3 regions of the Kitasatospora sp. NPDC094028 genome follow, and region 3 is predicted to be linked to each of the others. Evidence: riboswitches for the same ligand, from Rfam matches in the RefSeq annotation. Region 3 holds a riboswitch; each other region holds the start of a gene.
The links. Region 3 has a riboswitch for S-adenosylmethionine ahead of thrC (threonine synthase). Riboswitches for the same ligand answer to the same signal wherever they lie in the genome.
Positions count from the first base shown of each region.

Region 1: another riboswitch for S-adenosylmethionine. It lies ahead of ACPC54_RS07640 (IclR family transcriptional regulator); the one in region 3 lies ahead of thrC (threonine synthase).
Region 2: another riboswitch for S-adenosylmethionine. It lies ahead of ACPC54_RS00985 (aminotransferase class V-fold PLP-dependent enzyme); the one in region 3 lies ahead of thrC (threonine synthase).

Region 1 covers NZ_JBMVFA010000003.1:473,564-484,018, reverse strand. The annotation lists gene ACPC54_RS07675 (LuxR family transcriptional regulator) at 54-869, shown strand; gene ACPC54_RS07670 (hypothetical protein) at 1,105-1,278, shown strand; gene ACPC54_RS07665 (MbtH family protein) at 1,347-1,559, shown strand; gene ACPC54_RS07660 (protein kinase domain-containing protein) at 1,938-3,299, opposite strand; gene ACPC54_RS07655 (aldo/keto reductase) at 3,890-4,813, shown strand; gene ACPC54_RS07650 (phenylacetate--CoA ligase family protein) at 4,868-6,268, shown strand; gene ACPC54_RS07645 (NHL repeat-containing protein) at 6,549-7,670, shown strand; SAM riboswitch class I at 7,810-7,952, shown strand; gene ACPC54_RS07640 (IclR family transcriptional regulator) at 8,154-8,867, shown strand; gene ACPC54_RS07635 (threonine/serine exporter family protein) at 8,870-10,126, opposite strand; gene ACPC54_RS07630 (amino acid permease) at 10,252-10,455, opposite strand, start outside.
Region 2 covers NZ_JBMVFA010000001.1:216,659-227,113, forward strand. The annotation lists gene ACPC54_RS00945 (L,D-transpeptidase) at 1-1,100, shown strand, start outside; gene ACPC54_RS00950 (GntR family transcriptional regulator) at 1,121-1,489, opposite strand; gene qcrB (cytochrome bc1 complex cytochrome b subunit) at 1,600-3,264, opposite strand; gene qcrA (cytochrome bc1 complex Rieske iron-sulfur subunit) at 3,261-4,310, opposite strand; gene qcrC (cytochrome bc1 complex diheme cytochrome c subunit) at 4,319-5,128, opposite strand; gene ctaE (aa3-type cytochrome oxidase subunit III) at 5,316-5,936, opposite strand; gene ACPC54_RS00975 (response regulator) at 6,335-6,760, shown strand; gene trpD (anthranilate phosphoribosyltransferase) at 6,921-7,997, shown strand; SAM riboswitch class IV at 8,106-8,223, shown strand; gene ACPC54_RS00985 (aminotransferase class V-fold PLP-dependent enzyme) at 8,276-9,664, shown strand; gene ACPC54_RS00990 (Lrp/AsnC ligand binding domain-containing protein) at 9,682-9,963, opposite strand; gene ACPC54_RS00995 (rhomboid family intramembrane serine protease) at 10,005-10,455, opposite strand, start outside.
Region 3 covers NZ_JBMVFA010000005.1:70,705-81,159, forward strand. The annotation lists gene ACPC54_RS10365 (alpha,alpha-trehalose-phosphate synthase (UDP-forming)) at 1-618, opposite strand, end outside; gene ACPC54_RS10370 (glucosyl-3-phosphoglycerate synthase) at 657-1,661, opposite strand; SAM riboswitch class I at 1,811-1,946, shown strand; gene thrC (threonine synthase) at 1,964-3,271, shown strand; gene ACPC54_RS10380 (ubiquitin-like small modifier protein 1) at 3,292-3,570, shown strand; gene ACPC54_RS10385 (cold-shock protein) at 4,091-4,300, shown strand; gene groL (chaperonin GroEL) at 4,637-6,259, shown strand; gene ACPC54_RS10395 (DUF8819 family protein) at 6,375-6,731, shown strand; gene ACPC54_RS10400 (HD domain-containing protein) at 6,728-7,396, opposite strand; gene ACPC54_RS10405 (PadR family transcriptional regulator) at 7,460-7,840, shown strand; gene ACPC54_RS10410 (hypothetical protein) at 7,840-8,784, shown strand; gene ACPC54_RS10415 (copper homeostasis protein CutC) at 8,864-9,550, shown strand; gene ACPC54_RS10420 (HelD family protein) at 9,596-10,455, opposite strand, start outside.

The DNA.
Region 1 (10,455 bases), on a different contig from region 3:
CGCGCCGCGCTGTTCCATGACGGTTGCCGAAGTCGCGTGTCACGGGGGTAGTCATGAGGGAACTGTCGGGTGCACCAGCGTGGGCGGCGCGCCGCCCGCTCGGGGACGAGATCGAGAATGTGCTGCTGGAGGTCCAAGCGTTGATCGAGGACACCGTGGTGAGACACCGCGACGTCCTCTCCCGGTCCGCCGTCGTCACCGTCCTGCCACCGGACGAGGCCGAACTGTCCTCGGTGGCAGCCCGGTTGATCGGGCGCACGAGGCAGACCCTCCACGTGGTGCTCGCCTCGGACGTCCCCAGGGCCGGGGCGATCTACGGCGCGCTCGGCGAGATGCTCGACGCCTGCCCGGACGACGTCGCCGTGCGGCTGCTGTGCGTGCCGGAGACGTCGGACCGGGACTTCGTCCGGGAACAGCTCGCCGCGGGCCGCCGGCTGGAGGTCCGGATCTGCCACCTGCCGTGGACGGAGGCGATCATGGTCGACCACCAGGTCGTGCTCGCCTGCGCGAACCCGGGGTCCGGCAACCGGCGGGCCGCGGTGATCCGGGACCACTCGGTGATCCACACCATGCACAACCTGTTCGCCGGCATCTGGCGGCATGCCGTCCCGGTCGAGGAACGGCTCGACTTCGAGGGCTGGGCCAGGGCGGACTTCGTCTGGCGCATCCTCGACCGGCTGAACGCCGGGCTGACGGACGAGGTGGCCGCCCGGGACATGTCGGTCTCGGTCCGCACCTATCGCCGGTACGTCGCCGAGCTCATGGAGATGCTCGGTGCGAACTCCCGCTTCCAGGCCGGTGCGCGGGCCGCCGAACTCGGGCTGCTGACCGCGGGACGGCCCCTCGGCCAGGCCCGCCGTACCGCCTGACCTGCGCTGCCGTCTGCCGCTGCCGGTCACTGCCGCCCGGGAGGAGCCGCAGGGGATCACCCGGGCTCCGCGCGTCGCCGAATTCGGTTCCGCCACGGCCGCCCGGCTCGCAGACACCGATCTGATCGGATGCCCGAGAATTCCTGGCAGTTAGCTGCAGAACGGCTTGTCCGGCCCCGCTGGGAATCGCCAGAATTCCGACTGGCGATTCTTCGCGAATTCCCTGGAGACGGTGATGGCAGGAAAGCCGCCGCGCTGGTACTTCTCGTTCGGCGGCGCGTACTCGCGGATGGCGTACCGGGATCCGATCACATCCTGGCCGGACGTCGCGGAAGCGATCGACCGGCTGCCCGGATCCGTCTCCGCGGGTCGCCACCGCATGGCGGCCGCCGGCGCGCTGTCCCGCTGACCGACCTCGGCGGACGTCGACCCTGTTCCATTCGCACACACGACCAACCGACAGGAGCCCGATCGATCATGGCGACCAACCCGTTCGAGGACGACAGCGCCTCCTACTACGTCCTCGTCAACGAGGAGAACCAGCACTCGCTGTGGCCCGTCTTCGCCGAGATCCCGGCCGGCTGGACCGTCGCGTACGGCCAGGAGAGCCGCGAGTCCTGCCTCGACTACATCAACACCAACTGGACGGACATGCGCCCGAAGAGCCTCGTCGAGGCCATGGGCGCCTGACCCCCTTGACCACCTGACGGTGCCCCGGGCCCCGGTCCGTCCCCACACGGACCGGGGCCAGTCGTCTGCCCGGAAGACCGCCGTCCAGCTCCCGGGCCGCACCCTGGAGCGGCTGCCGTTCCGCGTCGAGGTCATCCGGACCGGCGGCGGCGCCGAGTGCCGGCCCGCCTTCCGTCGGCACGTGCTCGACGAAGGAATCGCCCCCACCTCATCGACGCCGAGGAGTCCGCCTGTCGTTCCTCCGGTGATGACGGAGCCCCGCCGACCGGCGGGTCGGCGGGGCTTTCGCCGTTTCCGGGGGTGGGTCGGAGTACGGGCGGCAGGTGGCGGCGGAGGAGGCCGAGGGCGGGTGGTGCCGGCGCCCTCGGCCTCGTGGTGCTACGTCGGCCGGGTGGGTGCGTCCGGGCGGGAGGGGCCGGCGGAGGTGGTCCCGGGGTGGCCCGGTCGGCGGCCCGGTGGGTGGTCGGTGTGGAGGTGGTGTTGGAGGCGGAGGTGGCGGAACTGGTAGACGGCGCCGGATTGGCGGAGGGCGCCGCGGTGGTAGGCGTCGGTGAGGAAGGTGATGGTGTCGCGGGGGAGTTTGCCGGTGAGGGGGAGCCAGATGCGGACGAGGAGGAGCCACTGGCCCCAGGCGGTGAAGCCGAGGACGTAGGCGGGGACGGCGCTGATGCTGCCGATGGCGCCGATGGTGATGGCGCGTTGGAGGCCCCAGTCGTAGGGGCCGAAGGTGCCTTGGAGGAGGTGGACCCAGCAGGCGCCGCCGGCGGAGACGGTGATGCCGAAGAGGGGGAGGAGGAGGGCGGCCTGGCGGGTGATGGTGGAGCGGTTGGCGGCCAGGAGGCGGCTCGGGCGGCGGCGGAGGCGGTGTCCATCGGGGATTCGAGGGCGGTCAGGAGGCCGAAGACGGCGGTGGTGGCGGTGGCGAAGGTCAGGCCGAAGAGGGTCATGTTGGCGATCGCCGTGTCGCGGATCCGGGGGTTTCCGAGGGGGACGTGGTCGAACAGGTACCACTGGGCCGAGCTGGCGACGGCGCAGCCGGCGCCGAGGACGAAGGAGGCGAGGAAGAGCGAGCCCAGGTGGACGGCGATGGCGCGGGGGGAGCGGGCACGGGCGGCGTCGCCGCCGCGGGGCCAGCGCAGGCGGGTGTAGGTCGGTTTCCAGCTCTCGCCGTGGTTGACGGCGAGGGTGATGGCGTAGGCGGCGGAGAAGGCGAAGCCGGCGGCGAGGCCGACCAGGAGCCCCTGGAGGAGCACCTCGCTGACGGAGAGCTGGAAGAAGAGGCCGAGGGTGCAGGCCGAAGTCGATCACCCGGGGGCCGTCCGGGCCGAGCAGGATGTTCTCCGGCTTCAGGTCCCGGTGCACCACGCCGGCCCGGTGGATCGCCACCAGCGCCCCGGCCAGGTTGACCGCGAGGCGCCGCAGTTCCTCGGGGCCGTACGCGCCGCCGTCGTTCACGGCGCGGCGCAGGTCCGGGCCGGCCACGTACTCGCTGACGACGTAGGGGACGGTGCCGTCCAGGTCGGCTTCCAGGACCCGGGTGGTGCAGTAGGGCTCGACCTTGCGCCAGGCGGGGATCTCCCGGCGCAGCCGCTCCCGGTCCTCGGCGTCGACGGCGCGCAGCACCTTGACGGCGACCCGCCGCCCCTGAACGTCGTACCCCTCGTACACCACGCCCTGGCCGCCCGCGCCGAGCCGGCCGTCGAGGTAGAAGCCGCCCAACTGCCGCGGATCACCGGGCAACAACGATTCGCCCACCAGGCGCCCTCTCTGTGTTCGCTGCCGTCGAGGACGAGCGTGCCGATCTCCGCGCGCCGGACACCAGGCCACGGGACCGGCCATCCGTGGCCGGTCCCGCTGACCTGCGCGGTTCGGGGCGCCGGGGGTCCCGGACGGTATGAGGCCGGCGTGCGGCCGGTCCGCGATCGGCCTGCGATCGGCCTGCGATCGGCCCTCGATCGGACTGCGGCCGACCCGCGATCGGCGCCGCGGGCCGATGTGGGCGGGTTCATCCCGGATACGGATGTGGCCAGTGGTTGTCGTGGGAGCCGTGGCGACCGGTGGTACGGGTGCGATGTTGGCAGGTCCCTGCACGTAAGTGTGATTCCTGAACTCGTGTTCGACGGATCACCGTTGACTGACGTGTGCCCAGATCGGGCCCGGAGTGGGAGGGGATCCGCATGTCTCGATCGGAAGTCGGAACGCCACTGAGACCCACGTCGACGGAGGCGGGCCCCGCGCCCGGCGCCGTCGACGGTGCCGCCGTCGAGGCGCGGGTGTTACCCGCCCGGGCGCTCGGCGGGCTGGTCGCCCCGGCGCAGGGGCTGGGCTGCATGGGCCTGAGCGAGTTCCGCGGGCCGGTCGACGAGCACCGGGCGCTGCGCACCGTCCACCGCGCGCTGGACCTCGGCGTGACGATGCTGGACACCGCCGACATCTACGGCCGGGGCCGCAACGAGGAACTGGTCGGCCGGGCCGTCCGGGGCCGGCGCGACCGGGTCGTGCTGTCCACCAAGTTCGGCATCGTCCGCACCGACGACCCGAACGAGCGCTCCGTGAGCGGGCGGGGCGACTACGTCCGGCGCAGCTGCGAGCAGTCCCTGCGCCGCCTCGGCGTCGACCACATCGACCTCTACTACGTGCACCGGATCGATCCGGCCACGCCGCTGGAGGAGACGATGCTGGCCCTCGCCGACCTGGTCGCGGAGGGCAAGGTCCGCCACGTCGGGCTGTCCGAGGCGAGCCCGGAGGAGATCCGGCTGGCGCACGCGGTGCACCCGGTGTCCGCGGTGCAGAGCGAATGGAGCCTGTGGAGCCGGGAGTTGGAGGCGAGGGTGGTGCCGACCTGCCGGGAGCTGGGGATCGGGATCGTCGCGTTCTCGCCGCTGGCCCGGGGCATCCTCTCGGACGGCTTCCGCACGCTCGACGACCTCGCCGCCGACGACGACCGGCGCCGCAACCCGCGGTTCGCCGAGCAGAACTTCGACCGCAACCTCCGGCTGGTCGCGGCGCTGCGCGAGCTCGCGCGTGAATGCGGCGCCACCGTCAACCAGTTGGCCCTCGCCTGGGTGCAGGCCCGGGGCGCCGACGTGGTGCCGATCCCCGGGGCCGAGCGGCCCGAGCACGTCGAGGAGAATGCCCGCGCCGCGCACCTGCGGCTGTCGGCGGACGAGTTGCGGCGGATCGAGGAGCTCTCTCCCGCCGAGGCCGTGGCCGGCTTCCGCCTCGACCAGTGCCGGGCGCAGATGCTCCGCTGACCGGACCGCACGACGGGCCCGCGCGGGGCCGTCGACCAGAGAGGGAACCACCCCGTGTACACCGTTTTCCATCCCGAACTCGCCGCACTCGCCACGTCCCTGCACGCGCAGTACGCCGAGTTCGTCTCCGGCGGCTGGACCGCCGAGCGGCTGGGCCGCCACCAGCTGGAGGGCTTCCGCCGGACCGTCGCCTACGTGCGGGAGCGGTCGCCGATGTACCGCGCCCGCCTCGGCGGGATCGACCCGGAGGCCATCACCGCGCTGACCCCGCGGACGCTGGCCGAGATCCCCTTCACCACGAAGGAGGACCTGCGCACGCATCAGCTCGACGTCCTCTCCCGGCCGCTGTCCGAGGCCTGGGTGTACTACGAGACGACCGGGACCACCGGCGCCTCCACGCCCGCGCCGCGCGGCAACGTCGACAGCCTGCACACCAACATGGCGCTGACCTTCCACAGCGAAACGATTCTTCGCCGGTTCGGCGCGGACCAGGTCATCGGGATCAGCGGCCCGAACGACCTGCACGCCAACGGCGACACCTTCGGCGAGGTGTGCCGCAACCTGGGCATCGCGGTGGCGAAGCTGTGGCCGCTCTCCCCGCTGGTCGGCTACGACCGCGCCCTGCGGGTGATCCGGAAGCTCGGGATCACCGGGCTGATCTGCACGCCGAGCATGGCGCTCTCGCTGGCGGCCGCGGCCCTCGAAGCGGGCCTGGACCCGCGCCGCGACCTCCCGGTGAAGGTCCTGATGCTCACCGGCGAGGTCGCGCCGCCCGCGCTCCTGGACAACATCGGCTTCCTCTGGGACGCCGAGGCCCACAACGTGCTGTACGGGTCCCAGGAGGCGTCCGTGCTGGGCGCCGGCGCCGGGGACGGCGGCCTGTACCTCACCCCGCTGATCAACCACTACGAGGTCCTCGACCCGGCCACGCTGCGGCCGGCCGAGGCCGACGCGGCCGGGGTGCGGTGCGGCGAGCTCGTGGTCACCCACCTCTACCAGGGCGCCAAGCCGCTGCTCCGCTACCGGACGGGCGACCTGGTGCGCGTCCACCCGGCGGCGCCCGGTACGGCGATCCCGGCGGAGCGGATCGAGGTGCTCGGCCGGGCCGGCGACCCGGTGGTGGTCAACGGCGCCGCCGTCACCACCTACGACATCGAGGACCTGCTGCTGCGCCACCTGCGCGGGCACACCGACTACCGCATCGTCATCGACCGGCCCGCCGGCGCCGACACGGACGGCATCACCCTCGTGCTCCCGCCCGCTTTCGAGCCGTCCCGGGCGGTGGTCGACCGGACGGTGGAGGAGGCCTCGGCCGTCCTCGGCGTGCCGGTCACGGTCGCCCACGGGCCGATGGCCGAGAGCGCCGGCGGGGCGGGCCCGGTGAGCTGGAAGACGGCCCGGGTGGTGGACCGCCGCACGGGCGTCCCGAGCGGGGCGGTGCCGGCGGCCCGCTGAGCCGTCGAGCGCGGCGGGGGGAGGCGGCCCCGGGACGAAGGACCTCCGGTCCGCACCTGTGACGGCAGGTGCGGACCGGACCGGTGTGTCGGCCTGAGGGGCTGTGCGGCCGTCACCCGGGTGCCCGGCATTCGGCGCACGTCGGCGGGCGGGGCGCGGTGTCGGGTGGCTAGCGTGGCGGCCGGGGCCCGTCCGACGGGCCCGGGGGCGATCCGAGCACTTCCACGGGTCGGGACGCCGGGCTCCGGCCGTCCGGCCCGCCCTCCAGGAGGCAGTACACATGAGACTTCGGGCCTGTTCGAGCGTGCTGGCGACGGCGGCGCTGACCGTCGGCCTGGCCGCCGGTGCGACCCCGGCCGGGGCCGCCGCCGATCCGCCGGCGTTCCTCGACCGGTTGACCACCGTGTCCCCCGTCGCGTCCACCGTCCCGGCGAACGGCGACGTGAACCCGTACGGCACGTTCACCGTCCGGGAGAGCATCGGCGACCTGCACCGGGGCAACGTCCTGATCAGCAACTTCAACAACTCGGCCAACCTGCAGGGCCTCGGCACCACGCTGGTGCAGGTCGCCCCGGACGGCACGGTGACCACCTTCGCCACGATCGACCCGGCCCACCTGCCCGGCCCCTGCCCCGGCGGGGTCGGCCTCACCACGGCGCTGACCGTGCTGCCCGGCGGCTGGGTCGTGGTCGGCAGCCTGCCCACCGCGGACGGCATGTCGCCCACCGCCCGGGCCGGCTGCCTGCTGGTGCTCGACAAGCACGGCACGGTGCGCGAGACCATCGCCGGGGACGGCATCAACGGGCCCTGGGACATGACCTCGATCAGCATCGGCAAGCGCAGCGAGCTGTTCGTGACCAACGTGCTCAACGGGACGGTCGCGGGCGGCGGCGCCGAGGTCGACCAGGGCACCGTCCTGCGGATCACCCTGTGCGACGCGGGCGACGAGCCGCCGCAGCGGGTGGCCACCACCGAGATCGGCTCCGGCTTCGCCGAGCGGACGGACCCGGCGGCACTGGTGGTCGGCCCGACCGGCGTCGGCCTCGGCCACGACGGCTCGCTCTTCGTCGCCGACACCGCCCTCAACCGGATCACCGCCATCCCGGACGCGATCTTCCGCAAGGACAGCGCCGGCACCGGACGGGTCGTCACCGCGGGCGGCAGCCTCAACGGCCCGCTGGGGATGGCGATCACGCCCCGGGGTGACGTGCTGACGGTCAACGGCGGGGACGGGAACATCGTCGAGACCACGCCGGCCGGGCAGCAGGTGGCGGTCAAGCAGATCAACAGCGCGGGCAGCCCGCCCGGCGCGGGTGCGCTGTTCGGCCTCGCGCTGGACCTCGACCGCGACGCGGTCTACTTCGTCAACAACGCGGACAACGTGCTCGACGTGCTGCACTGACGACCTCCGCGTGACGGTGCACCGGCTGCCGACGGCGGCCGGTGCACCGTCGTTCCCGGGGGCCGGCGAGGGACCGGGGCGAGGTCGGGAAGGGGGGAGGTTTGGTGGCGGGCCGAGGGAATCTTGTAGGGTTCCTCGCGAATCATCCAGAGGGGTGGAGGGACCGGCCCGACGAAGCCCCGGCAACTCCCCGGCCGACCCGGCGCGCGACGTGCGCGCCGCGACGACCGGGATCAGTGCCAACTCCGGCCTGTCGCCAACGTGGCGCGGGAAAGATGAGGAGACACGGTGCTTCCAGTGCTGTCCTTCGCCCGGGCGCTTCCCGCCCCGGCGCTTCCGCGTACCCGTCTCGTGCCCGGCGCAGGCGACCGGCCGACTTCTCCGGCCCGTCCTCGCTGACCACCCCCACGCTCCCCGCGCGGAGCCCCCGTGACCCGGCACCCACCCCGCCGCTCACGGGTTCTGAGACTGGAGTACCCGTCCATGGAGAACACGAGCGGCGTCGGCGTGCTCGACAAGGTCACCTCGATCCTCGCCACCCTGGAGGCCGGGCCCGCCACGCTGGCCGGGCTGGTCGCGGCCACCGGCCTGGCGCGGCCCACCGTGCACCGGCTCGCCGTCGCACTGGAACGCCACCGGATGGTCGGCCGGGACATGCAGGGGCGGTTCATCCTCGGCCCCCGGCTCGGGGAGCTCTCGGCGGCCGCCGGTGAGGACCGCCTGCTCGCGGCCGCCGGGCCGGTGCTCGTCCACCTGCGCGACGTGACCGGGGAGAGCGCCCAGCTGTACCGGCGGCAGGGCGAGGTGCGGATCTGCGTGGCCGCCGCCGAGCGGCTCTCCGGTCTGCGCGACACCGTCCCGGTCGGTGTCACCCTGCCGATGAAGGCCGGCTCGGCCGCACAGATCCTGCTGGCCTGGGAGGAGCCGGAGCGCCTGCACCGCGGGCTGCAGGGCGCCCGGTTCACCGCCACCGCGCTCAGCGGCGTGCGGCGGCGCGGCTGGGCGCAGTCGCTCGGCGAGCGCGAGCCCGGGGTCGCCTCGGTCTCCGCGCCGGTGCGCGGCCCGTCCAACCGGGTGGTGGCCGCCGTCTCGGTCTCCGGCCCGATCGAACGGCTCAGCCGGCACCCGGGCGTGCACCTGTCCCAGGCGGTCGTGGAGGCGGCCACCCGGCTCGGCGAGACGCTGCGGCAGGCCTGAACTCAGGGGCGGCCGGGCCGGAGCGCGGCGAGGGAGGGGCGGGGGACGCGGCTGATCACAGAGCCGATCAGGGTGCCGATCGACACCCCGAACACCGCCGACACGGCCGCCAGGACGGACTGCGCGCCGTTGCCGACCTCGATCTGCGCGGTGTTCAGCAGGCCGAACGAGCCGGGGACGACGATCCAGAACGCCGGGAGGTAGAGCACCTGCCAGAGCGGGCCGCCGGGCAGCCAGTGCACCAGGGTGGCCGCGAGCGCCGCGGAGACCGCGCCGGCCAGGCCGCCGATCGCCGCGCCGTGCGCCGAGCCGACCACCACCTGGACGGTGACGCTGACCGCGATCACCGCGACGATCCACGGGATGGCCCGGGGCGGGGTGTTGACGTTGATCACGACGCCGGCGACGGCGATCGCCAGCCCCAGCCCGATCACCCACCAACTCGGCTCGGCCACCTGGACGTTGGCCAGGGCGCCGGCCGGCATGCCGGTCGCGGTCGCGGCGGCGGCCACCCCGGCGAGGAACAGCGCCAGCTGCACCGCGCCGGACACCAGCCGGGCCGTCCCAGCGCTGGCCGCGCCGGCGGCGATCTCCGACAGCCCGGTGACCAGCAGCCCGCCCGGCAGCAGGATCGCCAGCGTGGCGACGATCGTCCGCAGCGGCCCGTCCAGCAGCGAGGCCCGCGCGAGCGAGAGGACGAGCAGCGCGACCAGGAAGCCGGCCGCGACGGGCAGCAGCGGCCGCAGGTACGGCAGCCGCCGGGCGAGCACGGTCAGCCCCACGACGATCAGCGAGCCGGCGCCGGCGGCCAGCACGTTCGCCGCCAGCGGCTGCAGGAAGAGGCAGATCCCCATGCCGACCGGCAGCGCCCCGAGGTCGGCGACCCAGGCGGGCCAGCGGGCCGGCGCCCGCCGGATGGCGTCCAGTTCGGCGAGCGCCCGGGGGCCGTCGAGCTCGCCGCGGCGCAGCCGGTGCACCAGGTGGAGGACGTCGGCGGTCTGCTCGAACCGGAGCGCGGCGCCGACCGGCTGGAACCGGGTGGCCTCGTCCGCGTCCAGGGCGACGAACAGGCCGTTGGTCAGGGCGGCGACCCGGACCTCCGGGGCGCCCAGGGCCTGCCCGAGCGCGCGGAGTTCCTCCTCGACGTCGTGGACGGGCAGGCCGCCGCCGAGGAGGGCCTCGCCCAGGTCGAGCAGCAGGCGGCGGAGCGGGTCGGGCGGGGCGGCGGTGCCCCGGACCGGGGGAGACGTGCTGGACATGGCAGGTATCGTCCCACCCCGCCCGGTTCGGTCCGACTCTGCCCCGGTCTGTTCGTTTCCGGCCGTGGACGCACGCGGGCCCGGGAGCCGTTCCTCGGCTTCCGGGCCCGGGTGGGACGGCGGGGTCAGCCCTGCGTGAGGGCCTCGGCGGCGGCCTTGCGGCGCCGGCCGACCAGGACGGAGGCGCCGAGGACGACGGCGGCGGCGACCAGCGAGAGGTACATCTGCTTGCGGCCGTCCGCGTCCGTGAACATGTAGGCGATGACGAAGCCGATCATGCCGATGGCGACCCAGGTGAGGTAGGGGTACAGCCACATCCGCACGGTCAG
Region 2 (10,455 bases), on a different contig from region 3:
CCGACCCCTCCCAGCCGGTCACCGTGACCGCCGTGGCGGGCAGCCGGCTCACCGACGTCACCGTGGTCGGCCCGGACGGCCGGGTGGTGGCCGGAAAGCTCGCCGACGACCAGCGCAGCTGGCAGACCACCGGGCGGCTGAAGGCCGGCACCGCGTACACCGTCCGGATCTCCGCCGACGACGGCAGGAACGGCCGCGGCGACACCACCGCCGGCTTCAGCACCCTCGCCGCCCAGCGCCTGCTCACCGCCAAGCTCGGCCCGGACTCCTCCGGCAGCGGCGTCTACGGCGTCGGCCAGCCGCTCACCGTGCAGCTCTCCGAGGCGGTGAAGGACCCGCAGGCCCGTCAGGAGGTCGAACGGGCCCTGACCGTCACCTCCCAGCCCGCCGTCACGGGCGCCTGGTACTGGGTGGACGACAAGGACCTGCACTTCCGCCCGGAGGACTACTGGCCGGCCGGCACCACCGTCTCGCTGGCCTTCGACGGCACCGGCAGCCGGATCTCGGACGGCCTGTACGGCGGCGACCGCAGCTCGCTGCGGCTGCGGATCGGCGAGCGGGTCGAGTCGGTGGTCGACGCCGCCGCCCACGAGCTCACCCTCAAGCGGGACGGCGAGGTGCTCCGGACCATCCCGGTGACCACCGGCAAGCCCGGCTTCGACACCCGCAACGGGGTCAAGGTGGTGCTCGGCCAGGAGCGGTCGGTCCGGATGAACGGCGAGACGATCGGCATAGCCGCCGGCGGCGCGGACTCCTACAACCTGGACGTGGAATGGGCCACCCGGGTGACCTGGAGCGGTGAGTACGTGCACGCGGCGCCCTGGTCGGTCGGCTCGCAGGGCGTCGAGAACGTCAGCCACGGCTGTACCGGTATGAGCACCGAGAACGCCAAGTGGTTCTACGAGAACACCCGGGTGGGGGACCTGGTGACGGTGGTGAACAGCCGGGGCGCCGACATGGAGCCCTTCGGCAACGGCTTCGGGGACTGGAACGTCTCCTGGGCGAACTGGGCCAAGCACAGCGCCCTCGGACAGGCCGTCAGCACCACCGCCCCGGCCTCCCAGGCCCCGGCCGTGGGGATGATCCGCCCGGAGGTCTGAGGCGGGGCCCGGGGCCGGTCCTACGCCTCCGGGAGGGCCCGCAGGGCGGTGTCCACCGCCGCCAGGGCGTCCCCGTGGGAGAGCCCGAGCCGGGCGGCCCGCTCCGCGTACGCGGCGGCGGCCTCGGCGGCCAGGCGGTGGGCGGTGTCCCCGGTGGCGGCGATCAGGGTGCCGCGCCGGCCGTGCGTCTCCACCACGCCGTCCGCCTCCAGCTCCTTGTAGGCCCGGGCGACCGTCCCGGCGGCCAGCCCCAGCTCCTCGGCCAGGGCCCGGACGGTGGGCAGCCGCAGCCCGGTCGGCAGCTCGCCGGTGCGGGCCCGCTCGGCGATCTGGGCGCGGATCTGCTCGTACGGGGGAGTGGCGGCGGCGGGGTCGACGGACAGCTGCACAGGGGCTCCAGGCGACGCGGGCGGGTACGGGGCGGGCGGGTACGGAAAAGCCCGAGGGCCGCCGACCAGGTGAACTCTGGTCAGCGGCCCTCGGGGTGGCGCGTACGGGATCAGTGGTGGCCGTGGCCGCTGGTGATCTCGTGGTGCTCCTCGGCGGTCGGCTTGGGGATCTGGCTTCCCTCGCCGTAGAAGCCGCGGGACAGCTTGGCCCGGGTGCGGGTGAGGACGCCGGCCTTGCGGGCCACGCCGTTCTCGTCCGTCTGGGCCGGCAGCTGGACCGGCTGGATCTGCTCGTGCGCGGTGAGCGTGTGCAGGTCCTTCTGCGGCAGCTGGGCGTGCACCTCGACGAACTCGCCGTGCGGCAGGCGCTTGATGACGCCCGTCTCGCGGCCGTGCAGCACCTTCTCCTTGTCACGGCGCTGCAGGCCGAGGCACCAGCGCTTGGTGACGATGAAGGTGACGACCGGGACGACGAAGAAGCCGACGCGGACGAAGTAGGTGATGGCGTTCAGCGACAGGTGCAGGTGGGTGGCGAACAGGTCGTTGCCACCACCGATCAGCAGCACCAGGTACAGGCTGATCCAGGCGGCACCCAGGGCGGTGCGGACCGGGGCGTTGCGCGGGCGGTCCAGGATGTGGTGCTCGCGCTTGTCGCCGGTGATCCAGCTCTCGATGAACGGGTAGACCGCGATCGAGACCAGGACCAGCGGGAAGACCACCATCAGCGGGATGAAGACACCCAGGTTCAGGGTGTGGCCGCCCCAGACGCTGATCTCCCAGCCCGGCATGACACGGATCAGGCCCTCGGAGAAGCCCATGTACCAGTCCGGCTGGGCGTCGGTGGACACCTGGTCGGGGCGGTAGGGGCCGTACGCCCAGATCGGGTTGATCGAGGCGATCGCCGAGATGGCGGCGATGAGGCCGAACACCAGGAAGAAGAAGCCACCGGCCTTGGCCATGTAGACCGGCATCAGCGGCATGCCGACGACGTTCTTCTCGGTCTTGCCCGGGCCCGCCCACTGGGTGTGCTTGTGGTAGAAGACCAGGATCAGGTGCGCCACCAGCAGGCCGAGCATGATGCCCGGGATCAGCAGCACGTGGATCGTGAAGAACCGCGGGATGATGTCGTGGCCGGGGAACTCGCCGCCGAACAGGAACATCTGGACGTAGGTGCCCACCAGCGGGACGGCGAGGATCGCGCCTTCCATGAAGCGGATACCGGTACCCGACAGCAGGTCGTCCGGCAGCGAGTAGCCGAAGAAGCCGTCGAACATGCCCAGGACCAGCAGCAGGAAGCCGAAGACCCAGTTGATCTCACGCGGCTTGCGGAACGCGCCGGTGAAGAACACGCGCATCATGTGCACGAGCATGCCCGCCACGAAGACCAGGGCGGCCCAGTGGTGGATCTGGCGGATCAGCAGACCGCCGCGCACCTCGAAGCTGATGTCCACGGTCGAGGCGTACGCCTCGGACATCCCGATGCCCTTGAGGGGGATGTACGAGCCGTCGTAGACGACCTCGCCCATCGAGGGCTTGAAGAACAGCGTCAGGTAGACGCCGGTCATGATGATGATGACGAACGTGTAGAGGCAGATCTCGCCCAGCATGAAGGACCAGTGGTCCGGGAAGATCTTCCGCAGGTTGGCCTTGGCGAGGGAGTAGATCCCCAGCCGGCCGTCCGTCCAGTCAGCGGCGGCTTCCCACTTGCTCGCGGGCTTGGCGCGCGTGCTGGCGGGCTTGGCGGCACCGGAGGTGGTGCTGCTCGCGCTACTCATCGAGCACGCTCCCAGTAGCTCGGGCCGACGGGCTCAGCGAAGTCGCCGGTGGCGACCAGGTTGCCCTTCTCGTCAGTGATGATCTTCAGCTGCGGCAGCGGGTGGCCGGCCGGGCCGAAGATGACGCGCGCGCCGTCCGCCAGGTCGAAGGTCGACTGGTGGCAGGGGCAGAGCGCGTGGTGGGTCTGCTGCTCGTACAGGCTGATCGGGCAGCCGACGTGGGTGCAGATCTTGGAGTAGGCGAGGATGCCCTCGAAGCCCAGCTCCCGGGACTTGTCGTCCTTGATGTCCTCCGGCGCGATGCGCACCAGCATCAGGGCGTCCTTGGCGATGCGCTGCTGGAAGTCCTCGTCGTGGGTGGTCAGACCCTTCGGCATGGCGAAGGTCAGCGAACCGATGACGATGTCCTCGGCCTTCATCGGCTGCATGGTGCTCATGTTGACGAGCTCCAGCGGCGTGGCCTGGGTGGCCTTGCCCCAGCCGGTGCCCATGAGCTTCTTCTCGGGCAGCGGGCCCAGGTCGCGGAGCAGGACCACGCCGGAGAGCGGGACCAGCGCCAGCGAGCCGAGGAGGGTGTTGCGGATCATCTTGCGGCGGCCGAAGCCGGACTCGGCGGCGCCGGTCTTGAACTGCTCGATGATGTCCGCGCGCAGCTCGTCGTCAGCCTCGATCGGGTGACGCTCGGCCGGAACCTCGACGTCCGACATCAGCGTGCGGGCCCAGTGGACCGCACCGGCGCCGATCATGAACAGCGCGACGCCCAGGGTCATGCCCAGCGCGAAGTTCAGCGCGCTGACCTTGCCCAGCGGGAAGATGTAGACGATCTTGTCGGGGTCGATGGCCACGAACGAGGCGATGAAGCCGATGGTGGCGAGCATCGAGACCACGAACATCAGCGAGACCTGGCGCTCGGCGCGCTTGGCGGCCCGCTCGTCGATGTCGGTGCGACGCGGCTCGTGGGCCGGCAGGCCCGGGTCGGCGAACGGGTTGCCGTGTTCGGCGACCTCGCCGGCGGAGCCGTGCGACTCCGGGAGGTTCTCTGACATGTCGTGGCTCATGACTTCTTGGCCTTGGTGGTGTGGGCGGCGACCCAGATCGCGACCGCGATGAGCGTGCCGAGGCCGAAGATCCAGCCGAACAGACCCTCGGTCACCGGACCGAGGCTGCCGAGCGTGAGACCACCGGGGTTGGGCTCATCGGAGGTGGTGTGGCGGACGAAGGCCACGATCTGCTTCTTCTGGTCCTCGGGCATGGTGCTGTCCGGGAACGACGGCATGTTCTGCGGGCCGGTCTGCATGGCCTCGTAGATGTGCTTGGCGTCCACGCCCTCCAGCGAGGGGGCGTACTTGCCCTTGGTCAGGGCACCACCCTGGCCGGCGAAGTTGTGGCACTGGGCGCAGTTGGTGCGGAACAGCTCGCCACCCTTGGAGATGTCCTCCGGGTTGGTCGAGGTGTACTGCTCAGGCTTCGGCGCCACCGGGCCGGGGCCCAGCGAGCCCACGAAGGCGGCCAGCTGGTCGATCTCGGACTGCGAGTAGATGTCCTTCTTGCGCGGGACCTGGGCGCCGGGCTGCTGGGCCGGCATGCGGCCGGTGCCGACCTGGAAGTCGACGGACGCGGTGCCGACGCCGACCAGGCTCGGACCGTCGCTGCTGCCCTGGCCGTTCAGGCCGTGGCAGGAGGAGCAGCCGACGGCGAAGAGCTTCTTGCCCTCTTCGATCTCGAGCGACTGCGCGGTGACGTCGGCCTGCGCCTTGCTGGCGGGCGCGAACGCGGCGTACAGCCCCCCGGTGGCCGCCAGGGCGAGAAGTAGGACGACCAGCGCCGCCAATGGGTGGCGCCGTCGTGCGGAGAGCTTTTTCACGGAATAACCCCGGTGTCAGGATCTGGTCGACTGGTGGGTGCACCCGGCGGCCGGTCTGGCCGGCACGAGGCTGCCTCTCGAGGGCTGCGCGCGCGGTCGGTCGGTGGGAGCGTCGGCACCGGCAGAAGCGGCCCTGCGCCGGTGAGGGCGGGGGCCGCAGCCGGTGGCCAGCGACCTGATCAGCTGGTTACTTGATCAGGTAGATGGTCGCGAACAGGCCGATCCACACGACGTCGACGAAGTGCCAGTAGTACGACACGACGATCGCCGCGGTGGCCTGCTCGTGCGTGAAGCGCTTGGCTGCGTACGTCCGTCCCAGGACCAGCAGGAAGGCGATCAGACCACCCGTCACGTGCAGACCGTGGAAGCCGGTCGTCAGGTAGAACACCGTGCCGTACGGGTCGGAGGACAGCGACAGGCCGTCCTTCTTGACCAGCTCGGTGTACTCGAAGATCTGACCGCCGATGAAGATCGCGCCCATGAAGAACGTCAGGATGAACCACGCGCGGAGCTTCTTCACGTCACCGCGCTCGGCGGCGAACACGCCGAGCTGGCAGGTCAGCGAGGAGAGCACCAGGATCGTGGTGTTGCCCGCGGAGAAGGGGACGTTGAGGGCGTGTGCCTTCTCGGTCCAGAACTCGGCCCCCTTGACGGAGCGGAGCGTGAAGTACATCGCGAAGAGGGCCGCGAAGAACATCAGCTCGGAACTGAGCCAGACGATCGTTCCGACGCTGACCATGTTCGGTCGGTTGACCGATCCATGCGCGTGCCCGGTTTCTACTGCTGTTGCTGTCGCCACGACGGACATTATGTCGGTCCCTTATTCCGTCTTCACGCCGGGGGGTGTCCCTCGGAGTGTCCGGTGCGTGCGGTATGCCCGCTTGGGGGGCGGCCGGGGGGCCGTACGGGGGCTGAGCAGCGGCGTGTCCCTTTTCTGACGGTTCCTCGGTGAGGCCGTGCCGCCCGGTGCTCAGCGTGTCGCTGCCGGGTCGCGCGGGCGCGCGGGGGTAAGGGGAGAGGGCCCGGGGTCGGCCGTACGGGTGGACCGCGGGAGACGGGGTGACGGGGTGTCCTCCAGGCGGCCGAGCGGCGGGCGCGGCGGCCTGGGGAGGAAGGTGCGCGCGGGGGAGTCGGCGACGGGGCAAAGCGGAGTAGCATCCGGATCAGGCGAACGTGGTCCGGATCACACTTGAGGGAGCAGGGTCCATGGCGTACACGACCGACGAGACGCTCACCGTCCTCGTCTACAGCGACGACCGCAACACCCGCGAGCAGGTGCTGACGGCGCTCGGCCGCCGGCCCGCCGAGGATCTTCCGGAGCTGTCCTACCTGGAGTGCGCGACCACCCCCGCGGTGCTCAAGGCGCTGGAGAAGGGCGGCGTAGACCTCTGTGTCCTGGACGGCGAGGCGGTGCCGGCCGGCGGGCTCGGGCTCGGGCGCCAGCTCAAGGACGAGATCTACGGCTGCCCGCCGGTGCTGGTGCTGATCGGCCGGCCGCAGGACTCCTGGCTCGCCGCCTGGAGCCGGGCCGACGCCGCGATCTCCCGCCCGGTGGACCCGGTGGCGCTGGCCGAGGCCGCCGCCGTCCTGCTGCGGGCCCGGCTGGCGAAGCGGGCGCCGGCCGCCCGCTGAGCGGCGGCGGACGGGCCGGGAACCGTTCCAGCACGAAGTTGCCGGAGCTGTCTCAGTACGAGAGAAGGGGCCGCCGCGGGGACCCTTCCGCTCGATAGGCTGACTTACATCCGTACGGACGTCCCCCGAAGTGGGGGAACCGACAACAGTGGAGTCAGCCATGGTGAACGTGAACCCTGCGAACGGCGGTAGCGACCCCGCGCAGGTGGTCCGCACCTGGCCGGACATCCTGGCGACGCTGTTGAAGGGGGAGGACCTCGACCGCTCGGCCACCGCGTGGGCGATGGACCGGATCATGAGCGGCGAGGCGTCCCCCGTCCAGGTCGCCGGCTTCATGGTCGCGCTGCGGGCCAAGGGCGAGACCGTGGACGAGATCACCGGTCTGGTGGACTCGATGTACGCGCACGCCGAGCCGCTGACCATCCCCGGCCCGGCGGTGGACATCGTCGGCACCGGCGGTGACCGGGCGAAGACCGTCAACATCTCCACCATGTCGGCGATCGTCGCGGCCGCCGCCGGCGCCAAGGTGGTCAAGCACGGCAACCGGGCGGCCTCCTCCGCCAGCGGCTCCTCGGAGGTGCTGGAGAAGCTCGGCGTCTCGCTCGACCTGTCCGCGCGGCGGGTCGCCGAGGTCGCCGAGGAGGTCGGGCTCACCTTCTGCTTCGCCGCGAAGTTCCACCCCTCGATGCGGCACGCCGCCACTGCGCGGCGCGACCTCGGGGTGCCGACCGCGTTCAACATCCTCGGCCCGCTCACCAACCCGGCCAAGGTCACCGCACACGCGATCGGCTGCTTCGACACCCGGCTCGCCGCGCTGATCGCCGGGGTGCTCGCCCGGCGCGGCGCCGGCGCCCTGGTGTTCCGCGGCGACGACGGGCTGGACGAGCTCACCATCACCACCACCTCGCAGGTGTGGATCGTGCGGGACGGCGTCGTCACCGAGACCTCCTTCGACCCGCGGGAGGTCGGCATCGAGCTGGTCGGCATCGAGGCGCTGCGCGGCGGGGACCCGTCCTACAACGCCGAGGTCGCGCGCCGGCTCCTGGCCGGGGAGCACGGGCCGGTGCGGGACGCCGTCCTGCTGAACACGGCGGCGGCGCTGGTCGCACTCGAACCCGGCGACGCGTCGCTCATCGAGCAGCTCCGCGCGGGCATGGCGCGGGCGGCCGAGGCCATCGACTCGGGCCGGGCCGAGGAGCTGCTGCGCCGCTGGTCGGCGGCCACCAGCCGCGGCTGAGGCGGCAGTTGACGGGCCCGTGGCGATTCCTCGCCGCGGGCCCTCGTCGTGTCCGGATGGTGGATGGTCGTTTGACCACCCGACGTACGCGACCTAGAGTCTTCGCCAGGTCATGAGTGACAGCGACAAGCCCCAGCTTGCTGTCCGGCAACCCTCCGTCCGTGGCGGGGTGCCCTGGGTGAGGACCGGGTCGCTCGGCGAATCGTCCGTGCGGCAAGCGCGGACACCGGACGATCAGCACTCCCGGGGTCCCTCATCCCCTGAAGGAGTGCATCCTCATGTCGATCGCCACCGAAGTCCGCACCCCGGTCCGCACCCCGCTCGCCGTTCTCGGCCGGGACGTCCAGGTCCCGCTCGCCAGCGGGGAGAAGGTCGGCTACGCGGCGCTCGACTACGCGGCCAGCTCGCCGGCGCTGCAGCGGGTCTGGGACGACGTCGCCGCCTACGCGCCGTACTACGGCAGCGTGCACCGGGGCGCCGGGTACCTCTCCCAGCTGTCCACCGACCTGTTCGAGCAGAGCCGCCGGACCGTCGCCGAGTTCCTCGACCTGCGCGAGGGCGACCAGGTGGTGTTCACCCGCGCCACCACCGACTCGCTCAACCTACTGGCCGGGGCCGTGCCGGCCGGCACCCGGGTGTTCGCCTTCGAGACCGAGCACCACGCCTCGCTGCTGCCCTGGGCGCACGCCGGGCTCGACGTCAGCTACCTGCGGGCGCCGCGCTCGCGGGCCGAGGCGGTGGCCGCGCTGGACGCCGCGCTCGCCGGGGCGCCCGAGGGCCCCAAGCTGCTCTGCGTCACCGGGGCCTCGAACGTCACCGGCGAGCTGTGGCCGGTCGCCGCGCTGACCGAGACCGCGCACCGGCACGGCGCCCGGGTGGTGCTGGACGCGGCGCAGCTCGCCCCGCACCACCGGGTGTCGGTCCGGGAGTCGGGCGTCGACTGGATCGCCTTCTCCGGCCACAAGCTCTACGCGCCGTTCGGCGCAGGGGTGTTGGCCGGTCGCTCGGACTGGCTGGACGCCGCCGAGCCGTACCTGGCCGGCGGCGGGGCGACCCGGACGGTGGCCCGGGAGACGGACGGCTCGGTGGCCGTGCAGTGGCACTCCGGCCCGGCCCGGCACGAGGCCGGTTCGCCGAACGTCATCGGCGCCTACGCGATCGCCTCCGCCTGCCGGGCGCTCACCGAGGCGGGCTTCGACGCGCTGGAGGCCCGGGAGCAGCAGCTGATCGCCCGGCTGACCGCTGGGCTGGCGGAGATTCCGCAGGTCAAGGTGCTGAACCTGTTCGGGGAAGGCTCCGCGAGGGTCGGCGTGCTGTCCTTCGTCGTCCAGGACTGGAACAGCTCGCACTTCTCGGCCGCGCTGTCCGCCGAGTACGGCATCGGGGTGCGCGACGGACTGTTCTGCGCCCACCCGCTGGTGCGCACCCTGCTCGGGGACGATTCGGGGGTCGCGCCCGCTCCGGTCTCCGCGTGCGGCGCTCCCGAGCCGTCGCTGCCCGGTGAGCGCAGCCTGAACGCGATCCGGGTGAGCTTCGGCGCCGGGACGCCGGACGAGCACGTCGAGCGCTTCCTGACCGCCGTCCGTGAGCTGGTCGCGGACGGCGCGGCGTGGAACTACCGCAACGAGGGCGGGCGTTGTGTCGCCGACAGCCGGCGGGAGGGCTGAGGGCCGCCCGGGGTGCCCTACTCGTCGAGGCCGAGGGCGAAGGCGGCTTCCAGGTCGTGCTGGGAGTAGGTGCGGAAGGCGATCTGGGTCTCGGTCTGGGCCACGCCCGGGACCTTGTTCAGCCGGCCCGGGATGACATCGGCCAGGTCGTCGTGGCGGCGCACCCGGACCATCGCCACCAGGTCGTAGCCGCCGGTCACCGAGTACACCTCGCTGACGCCCTCGATCGCGGCGATGGCCTCGGCGATCTCCGGGATGCGGTCGACGCTGGTCTTGATCAGGACGATGGCGGTGATCACTGTTCGCGCTCCTTCGTGGGTTGCCGCCAGGGTATCGGGCGTCAGCCGGGGCGTCGCGGGGGGTGACCGGCCACGGCGCAGGCGTAGAGGAACCCGGCCGAGAAGCCGATCACGTGCACCAGGTACGCCACCCCGGGGCCGGCCGCGTGCACCGACCACCACTGCAGCGCGAACCACAGGCCGAGCACCAGCCAGGCCGGGAAGCGCAGCGGCAGGAAGAGCAGCAGCGGGACGAGGGTGGTCACCCGGGCGCGCGGATGGAAGCGCAGGTAGGCGCCGAGCACGGCGGAGATCGCGCCCGAGGCGCCGAGCAGGACGCGGGTGGAGCCCGGCGAGTGCGCCTCGGCGAGCGCGAAGCCGTACGTGGCCAGGCTGCCGGCGGCCAGGTAGAAGACGGCGAACCGGGCCCGGCCCAGGCGCTGTTCGACGGTGGGGCCGAAGACGTAGAGGAAGAGCAGGTTGCCGGCCAGGTGCAGCCAGCCGGCGTGCAGG
Region 3 (10,455 bases):
GACGTCGTCGGGCAGCAGCCGGTAGTACTCGGGCGGGGCCCAGGGGGTGTGCGAGAAGTGGCCGATCCGCAGGTCGGGGCGCCGGGCCCGGAGCAGGGCCGGGGCCAGCGAGAGGTGGTAGTCCTGCACCAGCACGGCGGCGCCGGGGGCGGCCTCGGCGGCCAGCGCCTCGGCGAAGGCCGCGTTGTAGGCCTGGTAGGCGGCCCACTCGGTGCGGAAGTCGGCGTCGAAGGCGGGCGCGGTGGGCGTCGCGTAGAGCAGGTGGTGGACGAACCAGAGGGTGGAGTTGGCGACGCCGTTGTAGGCGCGGGCGAAGGTCTCGGGGTCGATGTCGAGCATCCGGACGGCCTGGCCGCCGACGTCGTGGCCGGCCAGGTCGAGGCGGCCTTGGGGGGCCTCGCGGGCGGCTCTGCGGTCGGCGTCGCCGAGGGCGGCGCAGACCCAGACGGCGTTCGGGTCCTCGATGGCGGAGAGGCCGGAGACCAGGCCGCCGCCGCCGCGGCGCAGGGTCAGCGTGCCGTCGTCGGCGGTGCCGAAGGACACCGGTCCCCGGTTGGAGGCCACCAGGACGGGGGCGGTTCCGGTCGTACTCGAACGTTCGGTCGTGAGATCGCCCATGGTTGGGATGTTGCCGTCGTTCGGATGCGGCAAACCCCTCAGTGCCGGGTCGCGTACTCGGGGACCGTGTGCATCGGGGGGCGTTCGAGGGCGGTGACGGGGTGGGTGTGGGCGGTGAAGCCCCGGGTGTCCGGGTCGCGGGTGAACTGGGTGAGCAGGGGGTGGACGAGATCGGCGGAGGCCTTGAGCCGGTGGGTGCGGTCGAGGCGTTCCAGGGCGGTGCGGTAGATGGTGGCGGCCATCCGGCCGAGGGCCTGGCCGTCCTGGTGGCGGTGGTGCCGGACGCCGACGTCGACCTGGGCCAGGGCGTCCAGCCCTACCAGCTCCAACGCGTCGACCAGCAGGCCGAGTTCGACGCCGTAGCCGGTGGGGAACGGCAGCCGTTCGAGCAGTGAGCGGCGGGCCGCGTACTCGCCGCCGAGCGGCTGGACGAAACCGGCGAGTTCCGGCCAGTGCAGGTTGAGCAGCGGGCGGGCGACGAGTTCGGTGACCCGGCCGCCGCCGGCCGGGACGACGGCGCCGGAGTCCGTCTCCAGCGGGCGGTCGTACATCGCCTTGACCAGCTGGATGTCCGGTTCGGTGAGCAGCGGGCCGAGGATCCCGGAGACGAACGCGGGGTCGAACTCGCGCAGGTCGGCGTCGACGAAGCAGACGATGCTGCCGCGGGTGACCAGGAGGGAGCGCCAGAGCACCTCGCCCTTGCCGGGGACGGCGGGCAGCCGGGGGAGGACGGCGTCGCGGTGCTCCACCCGGGCGCCGGCCTCGGCGGCGACGGCGGCGGTGGCGTCGCTGGAGCCGGAGTCGACCACCACGAGCTCGTCGACCAGTGGGACGCGTTCCATCAGTTCGCGCCGGACGGTGCGGACGATGTCGCCGACGGTGGCCTCCTCGTCGAGCGCGGGGAGGACGACGCTGACCGTCTGGCCGGTGCGCTCCTTGGCCCGCAGGAGGGTGCTGACCGGCCGGTCGGCCGCGCTCCACGAGCGGCGGCGGAGCCAGGACGCCACCGGCGGGAGGAGTGCGGGAGTCGGTTCGGCGGGCACGTGAATCTCCTCGGCGGGGTCGGGTGGGACGCGTCATCTCGCGTGGCGGACAGTCCCTTTCGGGTTTGCCGCCTTCGGATACAGTCTTCGTACAGCGGTCGGACCATTGCACGCCGGGGTCGCCGCCCACGCACCACCACAATTTCACAAGCTCATCCAGAGGGACTGAGGGAACGGCCCGTTGACGTCCCGGCAACCTTCTCGCGCGGCTGTCGTCGACAGGCCCCGGCGGGACAGGTGCCAATTCCGGCCTGTGGCGCGACCGCGCCGCGGGGAAGATGAGGAGAGAGGCCTCCGCCATCATGGCTATCGACACTGCCGTACCCTCCCCCAGCCTTCGGCCGGAGGGACCCCCACCCGTGGACCTCGGCCCCGCCGCGGCGCTGTCCTGTCGGGAGTGCGGCACCCGCTTCCCGCTCGGTCCGAGCTTCGCCTGCCTGGAGTGCTTCGGGCCGCTGGAGATCGCGTACGACTTCGGCTGCGCCGCCGCCGAGGAGCTGCGCAAGCGGATCGAGGCCGGGCCCGCCTCCATCTGGCGTTACGCGCCGCTGCTGCCGGTGCCGGCCGACGTGGCCTCCAAGCCCAACCTGAACCCCGGCTGGACCCCGCTGGTGAAGGCCGACAACCTGGCCAAGGAGCTCGGTTTCACGGCGCCGCTGCACGTCAAGGACGACTCGGGGAACCCGACGCACTCGTTCAAGGACCGCGTGGTGGCCTGCGCGATCGAGGCGGCCCGGGCGTTCGGCTACACCACGCTGTCCTGCTCGTCGACCGGCAACCTGGCCGGCGCGGTGGGTGCGGCGGCGGCCCGGGCCGGCTTCCGCTCGTGCGTGTTCATCCCGCACGACCTGGAGCAGGGCAAGGTCGTGATGGCCGGTGTGTACGGTGGCGAGCTGGTCGGCATCGAGGGCAACTACGACGACGTGAACCGCTTCTGCTCGGAGCTGATCGGGGATCCGGCCGGCGAGGGCTGGGGCTTCGTGAACGTCAACCTGCGGCCGTACTACGGCGAGGGCTCGAAGACGCTGGCGTACGAGATCTGCGAGCAGCTCGGCTGGCGGCTTCCGGAGCAGATCGTCATCCCGGTCGCCTCGGGCTCGCAGCTGACCAAGATCGACAAGGGCCTGCAGGAGCTGATCAAGCTCGGCCTGGTCGAGAACCGGCCGTACCGGATCTTCGGTGCCCAGGCCGAGGGCTGCTCGCCGGTGTCGACCGCCTTCAAGGACGGCCGGGACGTGATCAGGCCGGTGAAGCCGGACACCATCGCCAAGTCGCTGGCGATCGGCAACCCGGCGGACGGCCCGTACGTGCTGGACATCGCCCGCCGCACCGGCGGTGCCGTCGAGGACGTGACGGACGCGGAGGTCGTGGAGGCGATCCGGCTGCTGGCCCGTACCGAGGGCATCTTCGCCGAGACCGCGGGTGGCGTGACCGTGGGCGTGCTGAAGAAGTTGGTCGAGAGCGGGCAGCTGGACCCGGCCAAGGAGACCGTCGCGATCAACACCGGCGACGGCCTGAAGACGCTGGACGCCGTCTCCGACGCCGGGATGACCGCCGTCATCCGCCCCACCCTGGCGTCCTTCCGCGACGCCGGCCTCGCGTCCGCCTGAACCACCTCGACAGGAGAGCCATGAGCGCCAACGTCCGCATCCCCACCATCCTGCGCACCTACACCGGCGGCGCCGCCGAGGTGACCGCCGAGGGCGCCACCCTGGGCGAGGTGATCGCCGACCTGGAGAAGAACCACGCGGGCATCGCCGCGCGCGTCCTGGACGACACCGGCAAGCTGCGCCGTTTCGTCAATGTCTACGTGAACGACGACGACGTGCGCTTCGCCGAGGGCCTGGCGACCGAGATCAAGGACGGCGCCAGCGTCTCGATCATTCCGGCGGTGGCCGGCGGCTGCTGAGTCCGGCACGGGGCCGAAAAGGCCCTTGACCGGCCGTTCGCGCGTACGGAATTCCGTTCTCCGTGCGCGCGGGCGGCCGGTCGCATTTCGGCGGGAATATTTCCGCCCCGAGTGGGAGTAGAGTGTGCCTCGGCTGGGAACCGGGGGTTCCCCCCACGATTCGCCGGGCGGGTCGGCCCGGGTCGGGGCCGTGAAACATGTCAGGCAGATGTCAGAATTCCGGCAGCGTTCTGGGGTAATTCGTCCGCTCTGTCCGGCGCGAAATTCCGATTTCCTCCCGATTTGTTCGAAGTTGTCCCTCGGTTGGCCGGTGGAATTCCCGGCCGTTGGCCCTGTTGCAGAGGGCGTCGATCCGGATACATTCAGCCGCGGTCGCCGTAATCACCGCGCCCGGTGTTCCGGGGTGGGGGTAGCGGCGTCCACGGCTGCGCCCAGGGGGGGTTCCCCGGGCCGGCCTCCAGATCCGGGCCCGCTACCTGCGGGCGCGTGAAGGGCCAGCACAGCACTAGGGGAGTTCGGAATGGCTCAGGGCACCGTCAAGTGGTTCAACGCGGAGAAGGGCTACGGCTTCATCGCGGTCGACGGTGGTGCGGACGTCTTCGTCCACTACAGCGCGATCCAGATGGACGGCTACCGCACCCTCGAGGAGGGCCAGCGGGTCGAGTTCGAGATCTCTCAGGGACAGAAGGGCCCGCAGGCGGACATGGTTCGCGCTGCGGCGGAGGGCTGATCCCTTCCGACCCCCAGGAGCTCGGCACGGCCCACGGCTGGTGACCACCCGCTTCTCGACGGGCCCGTACGACACGCGTCGTACGGGCCCGTTGGCGTGTCCGCGGGGGTGGCGCGGCGGCCGGGTCGACGGCTCGCGGGCTTGTCGATTGGGCTTGCACTCGACCACCCGGAGTGCTAATCATTGGCGTTAGCACTCACAGTGTGAGAGTGACAGCGGACCGGGTCGGTGAGGCCCCCGGGAGCGGCAGGGGAATGGACCTCCGCACACCAGGGCCGTCCGTCGCGGGCACCCCTTGGTCCGAGCAGTCGACCGTGTCCCGGAGGACCACTTCTGATGGCCAAGATCATCGCCTTTGATGAGGAAGCTCGCCGCGGCCTTGAGCGTGGCATGAACCAGCTCGCCGACGCGGTCAAGGTGACGCTCGGCCCCAAGGGCCGCAACGTCGTGCTGGAGAAGAAGTGGGGCGCCCCCACGATCACCAACGACGGTGTCTCCATCGCCAAGGAGATCGAGCTCGAGGACCCCTACGAGAAGATCGGCGCGGAGCTCGTCAAGGAGGTCGCCAAGAAGACGGACGACGTCGCGGGTGACGGCACCACCACCGCCACCGTGCTCGCCCAGGCCCTGGTTCGCGAGGGTCTGCGCAACGTCGCCGCCGGCGCCAACCCGATGGCCCTGAAGCGCGGCATCGAGAAGGCCGTCGCCGCCGTCTCGGACCAGCTGCTGGCCCAGGCCAAGGACGTGGAGACCAAGGAGCAGATCGCCTCCACCGCCTCCATCTCGGCCGCCGACACCCAGATCGGCGAGCTCATCGCCGAGGCCATGGACAAGGTCGGCAAGGAAGGCGTCATCACCGTCGAGGAGAGCAACACCTTCGGTCTGGAGCTTGAGCTCACCGAGGGCATGCGCTTCGACAAGGGCTACATCTCCGCCTACTTCGCGACCGACCTGGAGCGCATGGAGGCGACCTTCGAGGACCCGTACATCCTCATCGCCAACTCCAAGATCGGCTCGGTCAAGGACCTGCTCCCGCTGCTGGAGAAGGTCATGCAGAGCGGCAAGCCGCTCGTCATCATCGCCGAGGACGTCGAGGGCGAGGCCCTGTCGACCCTGGTCGTGAACAAGATCCGCGGCACCTTCAAGTCCGTCGCCGTCAAGGCCCCGGGCTTCGGCGACCGCCGCAAGGCCATGCTCGGCGACATCGCCATCCTCACCGGTGGCACCGTGATCTCCGAGGAGGTCGGCCTCAAGCTGGAGAACGCCGGTCTCGACCTGCTGGGCACCGCCCGCAAGGTGGTCATCACCAAGGACGAGACGACCATCGTCGACGGTGGCGGCGACAGCGAGCAGGTCGCGGGCCGCGTGAACCAGATCCGCGCCGAGATCGAGAACAGCGACTCGGACTACGACCGCGAGAAGCTCCAGGAGCGCCTCGCCAAGCTGGCCGGCGGCGTGGCCGTCATCAAGGCCGGCGCGGCCACCGAGGTGGAGCTCAAGGAGCGCAAGCACCGCATCGAGGACGCCGTCCGCAACGCGAAGGCCGCCGTCGAGGAGGGCATCGTCGCCGGTGGTGGCGTCGCGCTGCTGCAGGCCGGTGTCGCCTTCGACAAGCTGGAGCTGGACGGCGACGAGGCCACCGGTGCCAACATCGTCAAGGTCGCGCTGGAGGCCCCGATCAAGCAGATCGCGACCAACGCCGGCCTGGAGGGTGGCGTCGTGGTGGAGAAGGTGCGCAACCTCCCCGCCGGTCACGGCCTGAACGCCGCCACCAACGAGTACGTCGACCTGGTCGCCGCCGGCATCATCGACCCGGCCAAGGTCACCCGCTCCGCGCTGCAGAACGCCGCCTCCATCGCGGCGCTGTTCCTCACCACCGAGGCCGTCATCGCCGACAAGCCGGAGAAGGCCGCCGCGGCCGCCGGCGGCGGCATGCCGGGCGGTGACATGGACTTCTGATCCTGATCGGTTTCCCGATCGGATCGGCTGATCCTCGTCCGCGTGGGCGGTTCCCTTCGGGGAGCCGCCCACGCGGCGTTTCCGGCCGTCTCGGCGTCGGGCGGACAATGGACGGATGGCTTCCGACGACATCGAGACCGCCCTGCACCACGCGCGGGCGCAGATCCTGGCCGACCTCACCGCGCGGGACGTGGCGGACGCCGCCGTCGTCTCGCTGGTGGAGCAGGCCGTCACCCACCGGCGCTGGTGGCTGGAGCAGTGGCCGGCCGGCACCGAGTACGTGCTCGGGCTGGTCGCCCAGGACGTCCAGGACGCGCTGCTGGAGGCGTACGGGCGGTGGCCGCTGTGCACCGACTGCGCGGACGACGGCGACCCGCATGCGCTCGGCGTCGAGCCGGAGCTGGGCCCCGAGCCGCACTGGGTGTGCGGCAAGCGGGGCGCGGTGGTGGCCCCCGTGGGGGAACTCGGTTAGAGCGCTTCGAGTTCGGCCGTCAGGTTGGCGCGGGCGGCCGCCGTGAAGCGGGCGTGGGCGGCCGGGGTGCGGAACAGCGCCGGGAGCGCCAGCAGGTGGCGCAGCACGGCGGCCCGGCCGGCCCGGAAGTCCGGCTCGGGGACGAAGCCGTACTCCTCGCGGACGGCGGCCGCGTAGGTGGCGTACGCCTTGGGGGAGCCGCCGAGGACGGCGAGGTCGGCGTCGCACAGCACCTCGCCGTCGCGGTCGCCGGGGGCCGGGTCGTGGGTGACGGTGAGCAGGACCAGCCGCTCGACCTCGGCGACGCGCCCGGCGGGCAGGCCGGCGGCGGTCAGCGCGCGGTGGGCGAGGGCGGCGCTGCGCTCCTCGTTCTCGCTGCGGTCGGGCCGGTGGACGGCGTCGTGGAACCAGGCGGCGAGGCGGACGGCGTCCGGGTCGGCGGCGTGCCCGGCGAGGTCGTCGACGTGCCGGAGGACCGCGCGCAGGTGATCGGCGGTGTGGTAGCGGCGCTGCGGCTCCGACCAGCGGCGCAGCAGCTCCCGCCCGTACGGCTCGGGGTCGACGGTGGCGGCGCAGCGGTGCAGCAGGGCGGTCCAGGCGGCGAGCAGTTCGTCGGTGGCTGCGGCGGTGGCGGTGGTGATCGGCTGGGGTTCGGCGGTCGGCATGGGCCCATTCTGGCGGGGTCGCAGCACTGGACGGATGTGCCGGTCGACGATATATGTAGTCGTATGACCGAACGCTCCATGCAGGAGCCGACGCTGCTCCTGCTCACCGCACTGGCCGACGCTCCGAGACACGGCTACGCGCTCATCCAGGAGATCGCCGCGATCTCGGACGGCCGGGTGAAGATGCGCACCGGCACCCTGTACGGCGCCCTCGACCGGCTGCTCCAGCAGGGCCTGATCGAGGTCGCCGCGGAGGAGATCGTGGACGGCCGCGCCCGCCGCAGCTACGCGCTGACCGACGCCGGGCGGTCCGCGCTGACCACCGAGGCCGAGCGGCTGCGGGCGGTCGCCACCGAGGCGGAGCGCCGCCTCTCCAAGGTCCGATCGATGCTGCGGGGGAACCCGGGGCCGCAGGGCCGCACCGCGGCCGGGGGGAGTTCCTGATGGCCACGCCGACGATCGGTGCGCCCGCCGCACCCTCGGTCGCCCTGCGGGCCGTGCTCCAGCTGTACCCGGCGGGCTACCGCCGCGAGCGCGGGGAGGAGCTGGCCGCGGTGTTCGCCGACACCACGGCGCAGGCCGGCCGCTCGGCCGTCGCCCGCGAGGTGTTCGACCTGGCGCTGTACGGCCTGCGGGTGCGGATCGGGCTGACCGGCTGCTCGCCGCTCGCCCGGCTGCTGGCGCTGGTCGCCCCGATGATCGCGGGCGCCGTGGTCGGCGCCGCGCTGCTGCCCTGGGTGGCCGACCCGGACGGGACGACCTGGAAGCTGACCTGGGACGACTCGTTCGGCACGTACACGGCCCTGCTCGTCCAGCCGGTGGCCGCCGTGCTGCTCGCGGTGGCGGCGGTGCTCGGCCGGTGGACGGCGGCCCGCGCCAGTGCGCTGCTCCTCGGTGCGATGGCGCTGTTCGACCTGGCGACCTCCTTCGACCAGCCGGTCGTCGACCTGTGGTGGTCCGGGTACGTCGGCATGGCCACCCTGCCGTTCGTGTTCGCCGCGCTGCTGCTGGTCGCCGTGCCGAGCGACCTGCTGCCCCGGCCGAGCCTGCGGGTCGGCGGGCTGGTGCTGGCTTCGGTGGGCGCGGGCGGGCTGCTGGCGGCGGTGCAGGCCTGGGGCGACACCAGCTTCCCGCTGGACCAGCGGTGGTTCGTGGTGATGCTGGTCGCGCCGCTGCTGCTGCTGTTCGCCGCGCTGCGCGGCCGGGTGGCGCCGGCGGCGGTGGGCGTGGCGGTGCTGGCGCTGACCGGGCCGGGCAGCCTGTTCAACATCTGGCGCGAGTCGCGCGGTGTCTCGCACCTGGCGCCGACCGCGCTCCCGCTGGCGGTGCTGCTGGTGCTGGCGGCGCTGGCGGTGCACCGGTACGGCCGGCGGGCCGCCGCGGCCTGACGGGCCGGTGCGGGCGGGGCCCGATCCGGGCGGCGGCGGGGGCTCGCCGGGCCCGGTGCGATGTGGCAGGCTGTCTGATATGTCTAGACCAATTTTCGAAGTCATCGCGCTGACGCCCCAGGACGCCCAGGCCGCCGAGTCGGGCGGCGCCGACCGGCTCGAACTGGTCACCGACATGGCCGCGGACGGGCTCACCCCGTCCGTCGAGGACTTCGCCCGGATCCGGGCCGCCGTCACGATCCCGCTGCGCGTCATGCTCCGCATCCGGGACGGCTTCGCCCCCGGCGACCTGGACGAGCTGCGGGCCCGGGCCGCCGCGCTGCGGGCCGAGGGCGCCGAGGAGTTCGTCCTCGGCTTCCTCGACGCCGCGGGCGGCGTCGACCTGGCCGCCACCGCGGCCGTCGCCGAGGCCGTCGCCGGCTGCCGCTGGACCTTCCACCGGGCGATCGACCACAGCGCCGACCGGGCCGCCCTGCGCGCCGCCGTCGCCGGGCTGCCCGGCCTGGACACCTTCCTCACCTCCGGCGCGGCCGCCGGGGTGGACGCCGGGCGCGAGGTGCTGGCCGCCGAGCTGGCCCGCCGGGGCGAGCCCGGCTACGCCCCGCGGATCCTGATCGGCGGCGGCCTGCGGGCCGAGCACCTGAAGGAGCTGCGGGCGGAGGGCTTCGACGCCTTCCACGTCGGCGGCGCGGTGCGGGCGGACGGCTGGCACACGCCGGTGGACGCGGCCAAGGTCGCCGAGTGGCGGGCGCTGATCGACGCCTGAGCGGATGGGGAAGGGGCCGGTCCTCGGGCCCGGCCCCTTTTCGCGTCAGCGCAGCTGCTCGGGCAGCGGCTCGGCGTGCAGCACCGTCAGGCCGGACACGGCGCGGGTCAGCGCCACGTACAGCCGGCGCAGGCCGGTCCGCTCGTCCGGCTCGCCCGCGATCACCGCGGCCGGCTCGTCCAGCACCACGTAGTCGTACTCCAGACCCTTGGCGAGCGAGGCCGGCACCAGGGTGAGCCGGGCCTGCGCGCTGGTCTCCGTGCCCGGGGACAGGTACGGCAGGCCGGCCGCGGTCAGCGCCTCGGCGAGCAGGGGGATGCGGGCGTCGGCGGCGATCAGGCCGGTCGAGCCCTCGTGCTCCAGGGCCTCCCGGCAGGCGGCCAGGACGGCCGCCGTCCGCTCGTCCTCGGTGATCTGACGGATCGTCAGCGAACCCGGGGCGTCGCGGACGGAGGTGGCCGGGGCCAGGCCCGGGGCGATCGCCGGGAGCAGCCGGGAGGCGTACGCGATGACCTCCTCCGGCACCCGGAAGCCCTTGGTCAGCTCCTCGACGTGCGCCTCCGGCTTACCCAGGTGGCGCAGCGCGTCCGGCCAGCTCGCCGTCGCCCACGGGGTGGTGCCCTGGGCGAGATCGCCGAGGACGGTCGCCGAGCCGGTGGTGCAGCGGCGGCCGACCGCGCGGTACTGCATCGGGGAGAGGTCCTGGGCCTCGTCCAGCACCACGTGCCCGAGCGAGGGGGTGCGCTGCACCAGGTCCGTCGCCTCGTCCACCAGGACGGCGTCGGCCTGCGTCCAGCGGGCGCTCTTCACCGAGCGGCCGGGCTTGGGCCACAGCACCGCCTGCTGCTCCTCGGGGGTGAGCACGCCCTCGGCGCACTCGGCCAGGAACTCCGGTTCGGAGAGCA